DNA from 2 places in the Allobosea sp. AK1 genome. Region 2 is predicted to be linked to the other one. Evidence: riboswitches for the same ligand, from Rfam matches in the RefSeq annotation. Region 2 holds a riboswitch; the other holds the start of a gene.
The links. Region 2 has a riboswitch for thiamine pyrophosphate ahead of FHT98_RS16850 (LuxE/PaaK family acyltransferase). Riboswitches for the same ligand answer to the same signal wherever they lie in the genome.
Positions count from the first base shown of each region.

Region 1 (4,206 bases), 910 kb from region 2:
CGACCCGATCGGCGCACCCCATGGCATCAACACCTCGCAGCCGGCATCGAGCAGGCGCCCGCCGACCACGAGATCCTCGGTCGTGTAGGGAAAGACCTTGAAGCCGTCATCGGCGAGAATGCGTGCGGCCTCGACCAGCGCGATCACGTCCGGCTGGAGCGTGTCGTCCTCGCCGATCACCTCGAGCTTGATCCAGTCGGTACCGAAGACCTCGCGCGCCATCTGCGCCGTGGTCACCGCCTCCTTGACGGTGTGGCAGCCGGCCGTGTTCGGCAGAACCCTGACGCCGAGCTCGCGGATCAGCGCCCAGAAGGCCTGGCCGGCGCCCCCGGAGGATTCCCGCCGCAGCGAAACGGTGACGACCTCGGCGCCCGAGCGCTTCACCGCCTCGGCCAGGATCGTGGGCGACGGATATTGCGCCGTGCCGAGGAACAGCGGGTTCTGCGGCTCGAAGCCATAGAAGGATGCCATCTCAGCCTCCTTGCATCGGCGCGACGATCTCGATGCGATCGCCTTCGCTCAGGGCCGTTTCGGCGCGCTTGCGGGCCGGCACGAAATCGCCGTTCACCGCAGTCGCGACGATGCGGCCGCCGAAGCCCAGCTCCGCCAGCGCCTCGGCCAGCGTCTTCGCCGCGACGTCCTGCGGGGCGCCGTTAAGCAGCAAGGTCATGCAGCATCTCCGGTGTTGCTTGCGGGTTCAGCACGGCCTCAGCCGCCATCCGCGCCATGGCGGGGCTGAGCAGGAAGCCGTGGCGGTAGAGCCCGTTGACATGGATCACCCGGCCGCGACGCGTCAGCCGCGGCAGGTTGTCGGGAAAGGCCGGGCGGGCATCGGTTCCGATCTCGACCACCTCGGCCTCGGCGAAAGCGGGATGCAGCGCATAGGCGGCGCCCAGCAGTTCCAGCATGGCGCGAGCGGAGATGCGACGCCGCTCGCCGCTCTCGATCATCGTCGCACCGACCATGAAGAGCCCGTCCACGCGCGGGACGATGTAGAGCGGAATGCGCGGATGCAGCAGCCGGACCGGGCGCGACAGGCTGATATCGTCGCTGCGCAGCAGCAGCATCTCGCCCTTGACGCCGCGCAGGTCCGGCAGGACATCACGCGCCGCCAGCCCCCGGCAATCGAGGACGATATCGGCATCGAGATCGACGGGCTCGACGGCGCTGTCGAAATGGATTGTGCCGCCGTTCGCGACGAGGCGCTCGGCCAGTACGGCGATGGCTTCACGCGGATCGAGATGTCCTTCACGCGCAAAGAACAGGCCGCGCGAAAACCGTCCGGCGAGATCGGGCTCGATCACGGCGACCGCATCGCCATCGATCTCCTCGAAATGGCTCGTGCGCTGCCCGAAGCGGCGCAATTCCGAACGATCCCGGCTCGGCGCGACCACGAGCGTGCCGTTGCGGACGACACCGCCGGCATGGCGCTCCCACCAGTCGGCCGCCTGCTGGCCGAGCCGGATCACCGGCTCCTCGGCGCTCTCGCCCTCGCACCACGGCGCCAGCATGCCGCCGGCATACCAGGAGCAGGCTTCGGCGCCGATGCGCGGACCGCGCTCATGGACCGTGACCTGCGCGCCGCGCGCCAACAGTTCGGTGGCGCAGGCCAGGCCGACGACACCAGCGCCGACCACCGCGACCTTCAGGCTGGAATGAGGGCGTTCTGCCGTCATGCTCTTCCCTGCTCCCGGGAAGGCAGCGGCCTGGGGCGCGAACAGGATGTCTGCGAACCGAAGACCGTTCCCTTCGCCGGCATTACCCGGATCAGGTACGATGGGTTGGCGCTGACCACGCCTCTCAGCCTCTCGGCACCCCAACGGACAGGCTCAATCTAGTGGCTGCCCGACAGTGGAGCAAGACGAGCCAATGCAGGGCTCCTGTGCAGCAGCTTTAGCCCGCAGCAGCAATCCGTGCCGCTTGGCCTCTCCATTACCAACGGAGTGCTCTATGATCGGCTTCGCGTGCATGCACAGGCGAAGCGAAGGAAGTTGCCGACGAGGCTTGTCAAACGGCTCTGCAATCGGGCATAGAGCCTCTCGCCGGAGACGTGGCCGAGAGGCTGAAGGCACTCGTTTGCTAAATGAGCATACCCCACAAGGGTATCGAGGGTTCGAATCCCTCCGTCTCCGCCACTCTTTTTTCTGCCCTTCCTTCGTTCGCTTGAACTTGAATTCGCACGCGGTTGCGGCGCACGGACGTGTGCACTCTCATGCATCGGCGAGCGTCCGGTCGGACCTTGTGCATCGCTGCGGCGATCTCCCATCCCGGCAGGTGCGCTGGTCGGCGGCTGGATTGGGTCGTCGCGATCAAGCAGGGCCGCCTACCGGCGATGCCGACACCGCAAGCGCGAGGGCCTCACCAGGTTTCCTTGACCGTTTCCATCGCGACATTGGTCGAGGTGTTCGCGACATGGGGCAGGTTCGAGATCTTCTCGCCCAGCACGGCCCGATAGCGCCGGATATCCGGCGTGCGGATCTTGAGAAGGTAGTCGAAGCGCCCCGCGATCATGTGGCACTCCTCGACCTCCCTGATTTTCTTGACCTCCTCGTTGAATTTCGTCAGCGCCTTTTCCGTGGTGTCGGACAGCTTGACCTCGGCGAAGGCGATGTGATCGAGCTTCAGCTTCGCCGGGTTAAGCGTTGCCCGGAAGCCCTCGATATAGCCGTCGTCGACAAGCCGGCGGAACCGGATCTGGCAGGGCGTCTTGGAGAGGCCGATCCGCGCGCCAAGCTCGGCGATCGAGATCCGGCCGTCCTCCCTGAGCACGTCGAGGATCTTGCGATCCAGCGCGTCCAGATCGCCTTCGATCGGCATTTCCTTAGGCTTCTTCACTTGCAATCCTCAAATCTGAAGTCTGAACGGACTGCAGGATAACAAAATTTAGACCGCCTGAGAATCGCGCTCATGATAAGCTCCCGCGCAAAGAACGGGAGAGGGTATCGCCCCCGGCCCGTCGCGTTCGAACCCGCCGGGACAAGCCATGAGCCAAGCCACCGCTGCCGCCGCCAACACCGCCTCCAGCCCGGCGCCTTTCGAGGGCTTCGCTCCACCGATCCGCGAGCAGTCGGCGCTGCGCCAGGCGATCACCGCCGCCTATCGCCGGCCTGAAACGGAGTGCCTGCCCCCGCTGCTGGAAGCGGCGAAGCTGGCGCCAGCGAGCAAGCAGGAGATCGCGCGCACGGGGCGCAAGCTGATCGAAGCGCTGCGGGCCAAACACAAGGGCACCGGCGTCGAGGGTCTGGTCCAGGAATACTCGCTCTCCAGCCAGGAGGGCGTCGCGCTGATGTGCCTCGCCGAGGCGCTGCTGCGCATCCCGGATACCGCAACGCGCGACGCGCTGATCCGCGACAAGATCGCCGATGGCGACTGGAAGTCCCATGTCGGCGGCGGCAAGTCGCTCTTCGTCAATGCCGCGACCTGGGGCCTCGTCGTGACCGGCAAGCTGACCTCCACCGTGAATGATCGCAGCCTGGCCGCTGCCCTGACGCGCCTCATCGCTCGCGCGGGCGAGCCGGTGATCCGGCGTGGCGTCGACATGGCCATGCGGATGATGGGCGAGCAGTTCGTCACCGGCGAGACGATCGACGAGGCGCTGAAGCGCGCTCGGCCACTGGAGGCGCGCGGCTTCCGTTATTCCTACGACATGCTCGGCGAGGCCGCGACCACCGCAGCCGATGCCGCCCGCTACTATCGCGATTACGAGAACGCGATCCACGCCATCGGCCGGGCCGCGAACGGGCGCGGTGTGTTTGAAGGCCCAGGCATCTCGATCAAGCTCTCGGCCCTGCATCCGCGCTATAGCCGCGCGCAGGCCGGCCGGGTGATGAGCGAATTGCTGCCGCTCGTGCGCGAGCTCGCGCTGATCGCCAAGAGCTATGATATCGGCCTCAATATCGATGCCGAGGAGGCGGACCGGCTGGAGCTCTCGCTCGACCTGCTGGAGGCGCTGAGCTTCGATAACGCGCTGCAGGGCTGGAACGGCCTCGGCTTCGTGGTGCAGGCCTATGGCAAGCGCTGCCCCTTCGTTCTCGACTGGATCATCGATCTTGCCCGCCGCTCCGGCCGGCGCATGATGGTGCGCCTCGTCAAGGGCGCCTATTGGGATGCCGAGATCAAGCGCGCCCAGGTCGACGGGCTCGCCGATTTCCCGGTCTATACCCGCAAGGTCCATACCGACGTCGCCTATGTCGCCTGCGCCCGCAA
Region 1 covers NZ_VFMG01000001.1:4,368,273-4,372,478, reverse strand. Annotated here, with positions in the region: gene FHT98_RS21035 (thiazole synthase) at 1-471, opposite strand, end outside; gene thiS (sulfur carrier protein ThiS) at 473-670, opposite strand; gene thiO (glycine oxidase ThiO) at 654-1,649, opposite strand; TPP riboswitch at 1,728-1,829, opposite strand; tRNA gene FHT98_RS21020 (tRNA-Ser) at 2,045-2,135, shown strand; gene FHT98_RS21015 (Lrp/AsnC family transcriptional regulator) at 2,359-2,817, opposite strand; gene putA (trifunctional transcriptional regulator/proline dehydrogenase/L-glutamate gamma-semialdehyde dehydrogenase) at 2,984-4,206, shown strand, end outside.
Region 1: another riboswitch for thiamine pyrophosphate. It lies ahead of thiO (glycine oxidase ThiO); the one in region 2 lies ahead of FHT98_RS16850 (LuxE/PaaK family acyltransferase).

Region 2 (4,206 bases):
GCCGCGATCGACGCCGCTTCGCCCTGCGACAAGGCACGGCGCGGATGGCGGGAGGAGAGGGTCGCCAGTTCCTGCGCGACATGGCGCGCGAACTCGGCCGGGCTGACCCGCCCGCCCCGCTCGACGAAGAGCATCTGCGGCGAGTAGCAGCCCTGCTGTTCGTAGCGGGCCACATCATGCGCCGCGAGCCTGGCCAGCGCAGGCGCCTTGCGGCTGTCGAGCGCTTCGCACGCCACAACACCGAAGCCGATCTTGTGGCCATGCGGCAGGAAGCGCGTGGTGATCGGCAGCTTCGCGCGCAGCGCCGTCAAGGTTTCGTTGCCGCCATAGGCCATGACGGTATCGGCCTCGCGCAGGAAGATCGGCTCGGCCGCCGCCTCGCCGCCCTTCCACCAGGTGATGGCGAGGCATTCGCCGATTTCGGGGTCGATCTCTGCGAGCAGGCTCGCGAACCAGCCCGCCGTCAGCGGCTCGGCCGAGGCGAGCTTGCCGATGCTGCCGGCCTTGACCAGCAAGCCGCAGATCAGGCTCCAGAGCGAGAGCGCCGGCACGTTGCCGGCCCAGACGTGCAGCAGCAGTTCAGGGCCGTGGGCGCGCAGATAACCGCCCTTGGGCGTCGGCTGGAAGCCGTCGAGCATGACGGGATTGGCGAAATCCTCGGCCAGGAAGCGCAGGAGCTGGGGCTTGCGGAAGGTCTTGAGATAGCCGGTCAGGCCGAGCCGGACGGTCTCGCGGTCATAGCCGGTGACGATCGGTAGGAGATGCTCGGCCTTGCGGCGCAGCGGGTGTTGGCGGTCGAGCAGGCGCGCGATGGCGGCGTCGATCGCGGCGACGATGCGGGCCGTCTCCATCCGCTTCAGCCGGGCGCGGGCGCTGTCGCGGACATGCGCGCAGAGCGTTGCCGCCTGCGCTTCGTCCAGCTCGGGCAGCGCGATGGTCGCGCTCTCGCCCCAGGCGCTTTGGCTGACCTCGCGCCAGCGCAGCGCCTCGCGGTTCAGGCCCGGCAGATGGCCCGCATGCTCGATCACCTGGGTCAGCCTCGTGCTGCCGCGAGGAATTCGGCGACGGCGACCGAGCAGCCCTTCGAGGCCTCGCCATCGACGCGGCCGAGCAGCTTGAATCCGCCGGGCACGATCTCGCCGGCATCCTCGGTCAGGATTGCCGCGACGCAATTGAAATGGGCGAGGTCGTTATGGACGATCACGCCGCGCTGGCCGTCCGGCAGGTCCGCCCTGGTGAGGGGATCGACGACGCGGCTGCGGATCCAATGCGGGCCGGATTTCACGGAGGGGCAGACGGCGTTGCCGTCGTCATAGAGCTGCGAGCTGAGCTCGGTCATCCCGTACATGTTGATGCAGGACGCGCGCGGCACGCCGAAAGCGGCGCTGAGCCCGTCATAGAATTCGTCGGGCCCGAGTTCGCGCGACTGGCCCTTGAAGCCGCCGGTATCGAGGATGCGGCTGCCCTCCGGCAGGGCGAAGCGTCGGCCGCTCGCCGCGAGCGCGTCCAGCACGGGCACGAAGGAATAGCTCGCGCCGAGCAGGGCATAGGGCTCACCGCTTGTCTCAGCCTGCTCCAGTGCCGACAGAAGACCGTCGAGATCGAGCCCGGCGGCATCGATGAAGGTCTCGGAATCCGCCGTGCCGCATTCGCGCTTGGCGAGCGAGAGATAGGTGGCGAGCGAGGAATTCGGCAGCTCCGCCTCGTCGGGGAAGAGGATGCCCATGCGGATGCGCTCGCGGCCCTGCATGAAGCGCGCGCGGAAATTGACCAGCATCGAGCGCTTCCAGACGTCGAGCGTCGGATGGTAGCTGCGACCGCGGATGCCTTGCGTGGTGCCGCTGGTCATGAAGACGCGTTCGGCGGCTTCCGGCGGGCTGCAGCTCAGCGTCAGGTCCTTGAAGGCGGTGATCGGCACGGCCGGGATGTCGCGCCAGCGCTTCACGGAAAGAGGCGTGCGGCCGCGCTGCAGGCAGAAGCGCTTATAGGGCTCGTTGTTGCGGAACTGATAGGCGAAGACCTTGAGCGCCATCGCCTCGAACTCGGCTTCCGACGCATCGGGAAGCGCGATGAATGCCAGGAGCGCCGCGATGATCTCGGCTTGCGTCACTTGAAGCCACTCCGTTCGGACGCGCACGGCGAAGCCGGGGCGTCGATCGCTGGAGGATCACGAGCGCAAGCTGGAATCAGGGCCTCAAGGCCGCATGTCCCGCATCCCTACGCCGGTATGATCCGGATCAGGTTCGGAGGGTCACCGCGTTGCTTAAGGCTCGAAAGCCCAGCCGGCGGAATCTCAGCCTCCTAGCGAGGCCCCCCTGGGAACGGGAGCAGATGACGAGCGGCGGGCCTTGCTGTCAAGCGATAACGGAGCGGGGCGGGTATCCGTAAGGGGCTTGCCGAGAGAGCCCGGCATCTCCCGCTCAGCCGGCGATATCCCGGGCCATCCGCATGAGATACTGGCCGTAATCGCCCTTGGCGAGCTTCTCGCCGAGCCGTGTCAGCTGTGCCGTCGAGATCCAGCCCTGTCGTGCCGCGATCTCTTCGGGGCAGGCGATGCGCAGGCCCTGGCGGCTTTCGAGGGTCCGGACGAACTCGCCGGCTTCCAGCAGGCTGTCGGGCGTGCCGGTATCGAGCCAGGCGAAGCCGCGGCCCATCGATTCCACCGAGAGCTGGCCGCGCTCCAGATAGATCCGGTTGACGTCGGTGATTTCGAGCTCGCCGCGCGCCGAGGGCTTCAGCGACCGGGCGATCTCGACCACCTCGGCATCGTAGAAGTAAAGGCCGGTGACGGCCCAGCTCGACTTGGGAACCTCAGGCTTTTCCTCGATCGAAACCGCCTTGCCGGTCTGGTCGAAGGCGACGACGCCGTAACGCTCGGGATCGCGGACATGGTAGGCGAAGACCGTGGCGCCCTGCTCGCGCGCCTTGGCCCGCGCCATCATCGCGGGCAGGGAATGGCCATAGAACAGGTTGTCGCCGAGAACGAGGGCGGAGGGCTCGCCGGCGACGAAATCGGCGCCGATCAGGTAGGCCTGCGCCAGCCCGCCGGGATGCGGCTGCTCGGCATAGGTCAGGCTCATGCCCCAGTCCGAGCCGTCGCCGAGCAGGCGCTTGAAATGCGGCAGGTCGTGCGGCGTCGAGATGATCAGGACGTCGCGGATGCCGGCGAGCATCAGCGTCGAGAGCGGGTAGTAGATCATCGGCTTGTCGTAGACGGGCAGGAGCTGCTTCGACATCGCCAGCGTCATCGGGTGCAGCCGGGTGCCGGAACCGCCGGCCAGGATGATGCCTTTCATCGTTACCTCTGGTCCTTGGCCTGATCTTCGAGAAGTCGTGCGACGCAAGGCCGGAGCGAGCTTTGCCATTCCGGCAGCCGCACCTCATGGGCGAGCGCGAGCTTGCTGCAATCGAGCCGGGAATTGGCGGGCCGGCGCGCCGGCGTCGGATAATCGGCCGTGGCGATGCGCCCGACCCTGACCGGTGCGCCGCCATGCCGTTCGCGCTCGGCGAAGATCGCCTCGGCGACATCGGCCCAGACGGCCTCGCCCGCCGCGCTCATGTGGAACACGCCGCGCAGGTCCGCATCATCCGCCCGCGCAGTCAGGTTGCGCGCCACGGTGAAGATCGCATCGGCGATGTCGAGCGCGCTGGTCGGGCATCCCGCCTGGTCGGCGACGACGCCGACCTCGTCGCGCGTTTCGGCGAGGCGCAGCATCGTCTTGACGAAGTTCTTGCCGAAGGGGCTGTAGATCCAGGCCGTGCGCAGGATGGCGTGGTTGCCGGTCGCCGCCGCGACCGCCCGCTCGCCCGCGAGCTTGCTCGCGCCATAGGCCGAGATCGGGCCGGTCGCATCGTCTTCGCGATAGGGCCGGTCGAGCGCACCGTCGAAGACATAGTCGGTCGAGAGCTGGATCATGGGGATGCCCAACGCCGCTGCAGCACGCGCCGCTTCGCCGGCAGCCTCGCCGTTGACGCGCATGGCGAGTTCGGGCTCGCTCTCGGCCTGATCCACGGCGGTATAGGCGGCCGTGTTGACGATCACGTCGGGCCTCGCCGAACGCAGGGCCGGCGCGACTGTCTTCGGGACGGCCAGATCAAGGTCCGGTCGGCGCAGCGCGATGACCTCGACGCCGACGGGCACGCGCTCCAGCATGGCGCAGACGACCTGGCCGGTCCAACCGGTGACGGCGATGCGAAGTGTCATCA
Region 2 covers NZ_VFMG01000001.1:3,458,701-3,462,906, forward strand. Annotated here, with positions in the region: gene FHT98_RS16845 (acyl-CoA reductase) at 1-1,028, opposite strand, end outside; gene FHT98_RS16850 (LuxE/PaaK family acyltransferase) at 1,034-2,110, opposite strand; TPP riboswitch at 2,197-2,327, opposite strand; gene rfbA (glucose-1-phosphate thymidylyltransferase RfbA) at 2,421-3,296, opposite strand; gene rfbD (dTDP-4-dehydrorhamnose reductase) at 3,299-4,204, opposite strand; gene rfbC (dTDP-4-dehydrorhamnose 3,5-epimerase) at 4,204-4,206, opposite strand, start outside.